3 regions of the Sporosarcina sp. P20a genome follow, and region 3 is predicted to be linked to each of the others. Evidence: riboswitches for the same ligand, from Rfam matches in the RefSeq annotation. Region 3 holds a riboswitch; each other region holds the start of a gene.
The links. A riboswitch is a leader RNA that binds a small molecule or an ion and turns the genes downstream of it on or off. The one in region 3 is predicted to bind cobalamin.
Positions count from the first base shown of each region.

Region 1: it holds a riboswitch for cobalamin, as region 3 does, so the genes downstream of both, CSV72_RS05870 (S-layer homology domain-containing protein) here and CSV72_RS06680 (hypothetical protein) in region 3, are expected to answer to the same signal.
Region 2: it holds a riboswitch for cobalamin, as region 3 does, so the genes downstream of both, metE (5-methyltetrahydropteroyltriglutamate--homocysteine S-methyltransferase) here and CSV72_RS06680 (hypothetical protein) in region 3, are expected to answer to the same signal.

Region 1 covers NZ_PDYT01000003.1:60,068-63,357, forward strand. The annotation lists gene CSV72_RS05865 (energy-coupling factor transporter transmembrane component T) at 1-296, opposite strand, end outside; gene CSV72_RS05870 (S-layer homology domain-containing protein) at 379-2,079, opposite strand; cobalamin riboswitch at 2,223-2,406, opposite strand; gene CSV72_RS16860 (hypothetical protein) at 2,547-2,723, opposite strand; gene CSV72_RS05880 (glycine betaine uptake BCCT transporter) at 3,092-3,290, shown strand, end outside.
Region 2 covers NZ_PDYT01000005.1:58,691-61,980, reverse strand. The annotation lists gene metE (5-methyltetrahydropteroyltriglutamate--homocysteine S-methyltransferase) at 1-1,840, opposite strand, end outside; cobalamin riboswitch at 1,989-2,121, opposite strand; gene CSV72_RS07310 (malate synthase G) at 2,513-3,290, shown strand, end outside.
Region 3 covers NZ_PDYT01000004.1:70,271-73,560, forward strand. The annotation lists gene CSV72_RS06675 (FtsX-like permease family protein) at 1-1,758, shown strand, start outside; gene CSV72_RS06680 (hypothetical protein) at 1,807-2,028, opposite strand; cobalamin riboswitch at 2,280-2,470, opposite strand; gene CSV72_RS06685 (MATE family efflux transporter) at 2,609-3,290, opposite strand, start outside.

The sequences.
Region 1 (3,290 bases), on a different contig from region 3:
ACACCATAGAGCATCGCTTCTAGTGTCACTTGTTTTCCAAAGAGATCAAACCACACATGCGTTCCCCTTGAATTAATCAATGGATTGATCACAATAATTAGCACAGTCATAGTCATCATCAACGGCGTCCACTGCTTCATCGCTTGTCCACCGTCATGTGATAAATTGACCCCAATTAATGCCAGGCAGCCGGCTAGTAAAAAGATCGGATGATTGAAGAACATTGCAAAAAAGCCAAGGCAACTATAATAAAAAAACATCACGAAAGGGTGAATTGCCTGTATTCCATTGCCCATAACCCTTCCCCTCTCTACTCCCTTAAAATACTACACGTTAAAGACAGACAATCTTGCACCACGCGGGTGCAAGATTGTGTGATCATTTTGTATTCAAAAACTCTATTAACATTTTCATAGCATGTGCACGAGACGTAGAGTTACTCGGCATAAAGTTGCCATTCTCTCCTTTTGCCATCTTCAAATCATATAGCATGCTCATCGCTTTTACAGCTTCCATATTGTATGAACGAATATCACGGAAAGGCGCCATTTTTTCGAACTTATACACTTCGCCATTCTTCACTTCATACGCACGGTATAACATAAGCGCCATCTGTGCACGCGTTACTTCTTGTGCGGGCATAAATTTGCCGTCTCTTCCCTTAACCAAACCATGATGGTACGCAGCTGCAATTTCTGCTTGTGTACTTGAAGCATACTTTTGTATATCAGGGAATGGCGCTTTCTTGTCCGTTTCCAAATCCAATGCACGAACTAAAATAGATACAGCTTGCGCACGTGTCAGTGATTGATTCGGCTTGAACGTATGATCTTTATAGCCACTCGCAATTCCTAGCTCCACTGCTTGATTAATATAATCCTTTGCCCAGTGTGTTTGAATATCCGTAAACTGTGGAGTTGGAGTTGGAGTTGGATTCGGTTTTGGATTTGGATCTGGTTTTGGATCTGGCTTCGGATCCGGTGTTGGTTCAGGATCTGGCTTCGGATCCGGTGTTGGTTCAGGATCTGGCTTTGGCGACGGAACGACAGGTACTTCCGTGAAGTTGTACAATATACCTTTGCCTTTCGTGAACAAATCAAATGCCACTAAAGCTTGCAATGCTTGCTCCGTTGCCATTGCGTTCGAACGGCTATCTCCTGCTGTATGCTGGAAGCCACCGTCAGATGTTTGGAAACTCAACAGGTGGTCAATTAAGTTGATACCATTCTTCGTGAACATCGGTATACGTGGATCAATTTGATTAGCAGTTAGACCGATGATAACTTGCGATGTCGCTTCGCTTGAAATACCGCCAACGAACGCTTCGTCGAATCCACCAGTTGGACCTTGATTGACAGATAGATAATTGACCGCTCGATCAACAGCTTTCTTTACAACTGGTTGATCAGTGTATGGAGCTAAACCAATAAGCGCCATCGCAGTCATATCATAGCTCGCTGTTCCTGTACTACTCGTAGACAAACTCCACGCACCATCTTCGCGCTGATAGCTCAATAGCTCAGCCACTATTTTCTCTCGATTCCAACGTGCTTTTTTCGGAATCTCATAATTTTTTGTATCGAGTGCAATTAATGCATAGATTAAACCATTTGTCCCTTGGCGTATCATTGTATCTGTATTTGCTACATCAATACTGTTATAAATTTTATCAAGTAAATTGACACCATTCGTATTCGTAGGATCTTTACCGATCGCTACAGCGGCTATAGTCAGACGTTCTGCATCCGTTATTTTCAGTCGGGCTTGCCCTACAATTTGATTTTGTATATGTTGATTGAACGCTTCATTATAGCTTGCTGGAACCGCTACTCCTGCTTTTGCTAATCCTACGGCTACCCAGTCACTAGATACTGGTTTACTAAGTACATATTTTGTAACTTTCTCAATCGCTTCAGACACGCGCTTCGAATCGGTAGAAGGTGTAGAAATAGCGGCTTGCGGGCTTATATTACTTTGTTGAACATCCGAATTCGCTAAAGCAACTGAACTCGTTGCAGGTAACAGCATCGTTACTGCTAGTAAAACACTTGCAATGATAGATACATAACGCTTAAACAAATGATTTCCCCCTTATCCTAGTTTGGTAATTGAACGTATAAAAGCCCTTGCCTCCAGAAAGAGACAAGGGCACTATGTATAAGCGGACTTCAGTTAATGACTTATTACATCCAATACACTATGCATACCTCTTCCTGGGAGGCGTAACGCATGGTATTTTGGCAAGTCTCCTGACTTATGGATCATCACATCTTCAACCTTCCCAGTATTTCACCAGTGGTGTTTTGAAGATATTTCCCATTTACAGTGGCCGGACCGTACAGGATTCTCACCTGTTTCCTTTTCATCTTTACAATAATGTAAAGAACCAAAATATTCTATTCAATTTTACATTAGTATATCACATGCTCACCTGCTACTTTTTATTATTTCAAAAGAATAGTATAAAAGACCGATGAAAGAATCTCTCATCGGTCTTTTCGTGAATATTATTTATTTCATCACGTGCTATATAAGTGAGTGAATGCTTACAGCTCCTGATAATCCCGCTGATAGACTCCGCCGTCTTTCACTTCTGCATGATAAAGTGCTTTCAGTGCAAAGCTTTTCTCTAGCTCATGCTCTTTCATAATCTCTTTCAATCGCCTGTTTAACTCTGGGCTATGCTTTACGAGCTGAAGCATCTTAGGTTGTGAATATTGCACGAAAATCCCCTCCTCATTTCATTTGTTTCTATAGTATAACACGGCTATGGTTCTTGATGTATGAAAGGAAATTGTTCTTCTAGCTGGAAATCACCCTCAACTTTCATGTATACTGGCACAAGCACAAGCTAATGACTATGGGCAAGTAAATGAATTGCACTACAGAACCAACTTACATATTGGACGAGAAGGAATTTTTCTCGTCTTTTTTATTTTCACTAGTAATGACTTTGTCAACAAACCGCCTTTTATTTAGCGTTTATACGGGCGACTAAATGGGTATTGTCAAGTGTATGTGTGCAATTTTATTGTGCTTTTTCGATTATATACTTAGCTCATTTCACAAACCACATTCAAAAGGAGGACCTATGAAAAAAGTATCGTCAACATTTTATATTACGTTAGCAGCGGTCGTATTGGCTGTCGGTTATGGTGTAATTGCTCCCGATCACTTTGAGGCTGTCACGCTCGTTATAAGGAACTTCATTTCTGATTCATTCGGCTGGTATTACTTACTGACAGTTTCTATGTTATTCTTCATCTCAGTTTATTTGATATTCAGTCCAC
Region 2 (3,290 bases), on a different contig from region 3:
TCAATGGTAGACCTTCGCGAAGTGCTGGCTCGTCGACTTGGATCATATGAATACCAGCTGCCTCAAGCGCTTCGATTTCCTTACGCAAAGCAAGTGCGATTTGGTTTGTCACTTCTTCTCTGGACAAGTCATCACGAACGAATGACCAATTTAAAATGGTTACAGGCCCTGTAAGCATTCCTTTTACTTCATGATCAGTAAGAGATTTCGCGTAAACAGATTCTTCAACAGTCATTGGCTTCGTGAACGCAACATCTCCAAAGATAATTGGTGGCTTAACACAACGTGAACCGTAGGATTGTACCCATGCTTTTTCAGTAAAGACAAAGCCGTCTAACTTTTCACCGAAATATTCCACCATGTCCGTACGTTCAAATTCACCATGCACCAAGACATCAAGTCCCAAGTCCTCTTGAATATCAATCCATTCTTTAATTTCAGCATGAACGAAGTCTTTGTATTGCTGATTCGTAATTTCGCCTTTTCTCCATTTATTCCGTGTAGCCCGTACTTCTGGTGTTTGTGGGAAACTACCGATTGTAGTAGTGGGAAGGAGCGGCAATTGGAATTTTTCCTGTTGCTTTACTTTACGCTCCGCAAATGGAAGATTCCGCTTACTATCAGAAAGTAGACTTCCGGAAGTCGCTTCACGGACTTCTTTATTATTGCGTGCGGGAAGGGCGTTAAATGCAGTCAATGCTGCTTCACTGTTTTCAAATACATTAGTGAATTTTTCTTTTCCGTATTGTAGAGCTGTTTGAATAGCTTTTATTTCTTGCAACTTCTCGTCGGCGAATGCTAATGCGTTCAAGATAGTTGGATCTAGTTTCTGTTCCGAGCGAGTCGTCACAGGTGAGTGGAGCAAGCTGCATGAAGGTTGAATCCACAATTTATCAAGTGAGACTTGCTGATGGATAGTTTCAGCCAATGTTAGTTTTTCATGTAAATTTGATCGCCATACGTTTCGTCCATCTATAATCCCTGCTGCAAGCACTTTGTCTCCAGGGAAACCATATTGCTTCAGATTTTCCAGATTTTTCTCGAGCCCGTGGACGAAATCGAGCCCGATAGCTGCAACTGGTAACGCGATTGTTTCTGTATAATGTTCTACTGAATCGAAATATGTCTGTAGAAGAATGTTCAGTCCGCTCAGATTCTTCGTCAGCTGTGAATAAATTTCTGTAACGGTCTTCATTTCATCTGAGCTAATCGATGTACATAGAATAGGCTCGTCGATTTGAACCCATTGTACACCTTCATCCTGTAATTCCTTTAGTACTCTTTGATAAAGTGGAATCAGTTGTAGGATGATGGATGGTACATCTTTATCTTCAAACCCTTTAGATAATTTAAGTAATGTATAGGGGCCAAGTAGAACAGGTTTACCTTCAATACCTAGTTCTTTCTTTGCTTCACGATATGCAGCTAGTGGTTTGTTTTCAGTCAGTTCAAAACGCTGACGTTCGTATTCTGGCACGATATAGTGATAGTTCGTATTGAACCATTTTGTCATTTCGGAAGCGACTGCCTCGTCATTACCGCGAGCCATCGAAAAGTATGTCGAAGTAGAAACTTGTCCGCCTTTCCAGTTATAACGTGAAGGAATAATTCCGAACATCGCAGACGTATCCAGTACGCGATCGTACAATGTAAAGTCGCCTACAGCAATGACATCAACCCCAGCATCTTGCTGTTTCTTCAAGTTCGCTAAGCGAATCTCTTTCGTTGTTTGAAGAAGCTCATCTTCTGAAATCTTCTTTGCCCAAAATGCCTCAAGTGCACGTTTCCATTCACGATTTTCACCTATTACGGGATAGCCCGCTATACTGCTTTTTACCATGGATAATTTCCCCCTTAAAATTTTTTGCAATAAAAAAACATTTCTAGGGGAAATGTTAGAAATGCGAGTACATATAAAATAACATGCTATAAATAACATGCGTTTATAGACTGCGTCTGTCTAACACTTCCCTATTCACCGTAGGATTAAGCGTCATGAAAAATAGGCAGGTGTCTGGCTGGACGCATCAGCGTCTTCACAGTGGCGGGACCGCTCCGAGGAAAGGATTCCCTTTTAAGAAATGAAAGTATTTTCATTCCACCTACTTTTCAAACTATTCAATTCAGATGATTGTCTCTAAAGCTATCACATGCAAAATAGTGTGTCAACTTGCTATCAGAATTTAATCAAGGATACTTTTTTTAAAAAATAGTGGACTTAAATAATGAAACGGAATAGTAGCTCTACTGTTATATAACTGTTGAAAATAGCGCGTGTCAAATCCAAATAGCTATGATGTGAAAATTTTCACAATTCAGTTGAAAGTAAACTAGACTTTAGGTATGATATGTACTAACACGTCTTCAATCGAAGAAGTCATTCGTCTTTTATGTGTCGATTTTTGATCGACAGGCTATGGGGTGTTGCCGAATACTAGACGATGATAGGTGTTCATCGCTATATGTTATACAACAGAATAGCGCAAAAAATATTAAGGGGTGGCTTTTATCCATGACAAACTATGAAAAAGTAGGTAAATTGCAAGTCGCAACAGAACTATATAACTTCGTTAAAGAAGAAGTTCTTCCGGGCTTAGAAATTCAAAATGAACAATTTTGGACAAACTTTGATTCGCTCATTCATGAACTTACTCCTGAAAACAAAGCGCTATTAGAAAAACGCGATGAATTGCAAAAGACCATTAGCGAATGGCACCAAAATAATAAAGGCGAGATTGATTTCGCTAAATATAAAGAGTTTTTACAAGAGATTGGCTATTTAGAGCCAGTTCCTGAAGACTTCAAAGTGACAACAGCTAACGTTGACAATGAAGTCGCAAACCAAGCAGGCTCACAATTGGTAGTACCGATTGATAATGCTCGTTATGCATTAAATGCAGCGAATGCTAGATGGGGAAGTCTGTACGATGCACTTTACGGATCGAATGTAATTAGTGATGAAGCGGGTGCTGAAGCTGGTGTTCAATACAATCCGATTCGTGGACAGAAGGTTATTGATTTTGCGAAGAACTTATTAGATCAAGCAGCGCCTTTAGCTGAGGGTTCTCATGCAGAGGTAACAGCTTATAAAATTGTAGAAGGCAAACTTCAAATGAAGCTTGAAAGCGGTAACACAGCTCTATTGCAAGATGAGTCCAAGTTCGTTGGATATAACGGCAGTGAAGACGCGCCGACTGCTGTATTGTTAGTGAATAATGGATTGCATATCGAAATCGCAATCGACAAGAATAATCCAATCGGTAAAAGTGATAAAGCGGGCGTGAAAGATC
Region 3 (3,290 bases):
TTACTGATTGCTATCGTGTCTGTATTCTTGCTATATGCTAACAATTTATTCATTAAACGACGCAGTAAGGAGATTGGATTATTTCAATTGATTGGGATGACGAAAGGAACCGTTTTTCGTATTTTAAGTGTCGAGAATTTTATGTTATACGTCGGTTCCCTCGTTGTAGGGATATTCTTAGGCTTTTCAATGTCCCGATTACTCATGCTGGTTCTATTTAAGGTCACTGGTGTAACGGATGTTGCGACATTACGTTTCTCTTCAGAGGCATTACTTCAAACGCTGGCCGTATTTGCGGCAATCTTTGTATTGATTTTGATTATGAATGCGATATTCATTAAACGACAAAGTATATTGTCTTTGTTCCGTGTGACTACTGTGACGCAACAACGAGTGAAAAAGATGACAGTATTTCAAGCGGTCATCGGTGTGTTCGGTATTCTCCTCATAATATTTGGCTATTATTTATCAGCCCGACTATTTAGTAGTATGTTGCTCATTAATCAGCTATTTCTAGTGATGATTATCATACTTGCTTCTGTGATTGTAGGAACGTATTTATTTTACAAAGGATCGGTCAGCTTTATCTTTAACCTGATTCGTAAACGTAAAGGGGGATATTTGAACATTAACGACGTACTATCGCTCTCTTCGATTATGTTTCGAATGAAATCGAACTCTTTTCTATTAATGATTATTACATCGTTATCTGCGCTATCTATAGCATTACTTTCGTTAAGTTATATCTCGTATTACTCAGTAGAGAAATCAGTAGAGCGAACTATTCCCGCTGACTTTACCATTCCTGATACTACACGTGCAATGGAATTTACAGAGGCGCTTGAAAGTAAAGGCATCGCCTTTACAGAGACAGCTATTGATCTATTGACTACACCTGTTGATTTATCGAGAGTTCTATCTATTCCGGTTGGGGATAGTCAAGATGTGAGTTATACCGATACAGAAATGATCGTCATTAGTGATGAAGGGTTGTCGGAGATAGACGTAGCAGAAAAGGAAGTGCTCTTTGTCAACTCCGATAGTTTGACGGAAAACTTCATGAAATTCCAAGCGAATCAGCAAGTCGTATTTCAAGGCAAAGAGCATATCTATGATCTGACACTGAAAGGGACAGAAAGGGTTGCCGTTCTTCCGACGCGTGTGACCTATGCTTTTGTTGTCGCGGTAGTGGATGATCAAGTATTCCAGAAAATGAATGTAGATAATGATTCTTCTATAGCATCCGAATTTACTGAGTATCATGGAGTAGATATCGAGAATGAGAATGATCTAGAAAAAGCGAATGATATATTTAATGTGTTGGGAATAAACGACTGGGTAGGACATGAATCGAAATTTGAGGAAAGAACGAAACAAATGCAAGGTGCAGGCATGATCATGTTCATCGTGGGATTCCTTGGCCTCGCTTTTCTTGTCACTTCTGGCTGCATCTTATACTTTAAACAAATGGACGAAAGTGAAGATGAAAAATCGAACTACACTATTCTTCGTAAACTGGGCTATACACAAACAGATTTGCTAAAAGGGGTTCAACAAAAGCAGTTATTTAATTTCGGTATTCCGTTAGTCGTTGGTCTCTTCCACAGCTATTTCGCGGTGAAATCCGGCTGGTTCTTATTCGGTACTGAAATGCTGACACCAACGATTATTGTGATGTTCATCTACACAGCGCTTTATTCTATATTTGGTTTGCTTTCCGTATTGAATTATAAGCGTGTGATTAAAGATTCTTTATAACACAGTAACACCCCTGACATATTGAAGTCAGGGGTGTTCTATTACGAATTAGTTACTACCTACTAATTCACCTACTACGATTTGATATGCTTTATCTAAATTAGCCAATTGTTTAGCTTTTTCTGCTGAGTTATTAGCGGGATCTTCGGAAATCTGTTTCTTTACATCTTTTACTAGTATGGGAAGGGGGGTAGAGTGAGTGCTCACTCGTTCCGCCATCAGTGTATCCTTTAATAAGTTTGTAAAGTCCTCGATTGTTTGGTTGTGCATAATTCATTCTCCTCATCGTGTTTGTATTGGTTCGTTGACATGAAAAAACATCCGTCCGGTAAATACCTGGAAGGATGTTAAGTGGGAAGCCATGACGAATTAAACGGTTCGGCAGGAAATACATATACGTTGGATCGATAGAAACTGTATCGAAGCCACCTAATGAATGTCCTGATTCCGTTTTTTCGTACGTCGGCTTGTGTATGATTTTTCATAAGCCGCACTTGACACCTCCTATCCGCGTAGGGTATTGGTGTGTACTGATCTAGGCAGGTCTCCTGGCTCGTCTTCAACGTATAATTCACCTTCCCATTTCCCTTGCGGTGAAACAGTGGTAACGAATTATACTCCAACTCACAGTTGCGGGACAGCATCGGTTTTTCACCGATTTCCCTTTTAAGCGTTTAAGAAAAATAAACGCACCTATCTCTAACACGATATTCAGTTGCTCTTTCAGTATATCACTCTTATTTATGAAAGGAACAAAAATAGTGCTACACCGCCACTACGACACGGAATCACACTAATTCTACGGAACGGGCGTCGATATATGTTTCCATACTGTTTTATAGATTAATGCCTAGCTGATTAGTGAATGTCGAGTAGCATTCCTTTGATATAAATAAACACCAACAAATACGACAAGCTCAGAAGCTGGAATGGACAACCAAATACCGTTCAATCCAAAGAAGCGAGGTAAGATCATCAAGAAAATTAACATGACAATGATTTCGCGTGAAGCGGTGATCCAGGTGGCCATTCGCACATTACCGACAGACTGATAAAAGGTCATCATGACAAAGTTCGTACCTGTGAACAAATAGGCAAAGAAGAATAGATTAATTCCAGTAGTAGCCAAATCTCTGACGGCTTGTGGGAAGTCTCCGAAAATCGATACGATAGCGCCTGCTGCAAATTGTCCGACGAGGAAGAACACAGCGCCGGCGATGACGACAGTGAGGGTGGCCTTTTTTACGGTTTCCTTCATCCTTGCTCGGTTGCCAGAGCCTTGATAATAACTAATCAGTGGCTGAATCGCCCCCCCCATTCCGAGGAATAGCATCAGCATGACACTGTGTACATAGTTCAAAATAGAGAACGCAGCAACACCTTCCGTACCGGCCATCCGTTCGAACGCAATATTATGTGTAATGGTAAAGAAGGAAATCCCCAACTCGGAAAGGAAGCTCGGAAATCCGACAAATAGGATTGCTAAGAACAACTTTTTATTGAACTTCAAGCGGATTAGTTTTAGGTTATTG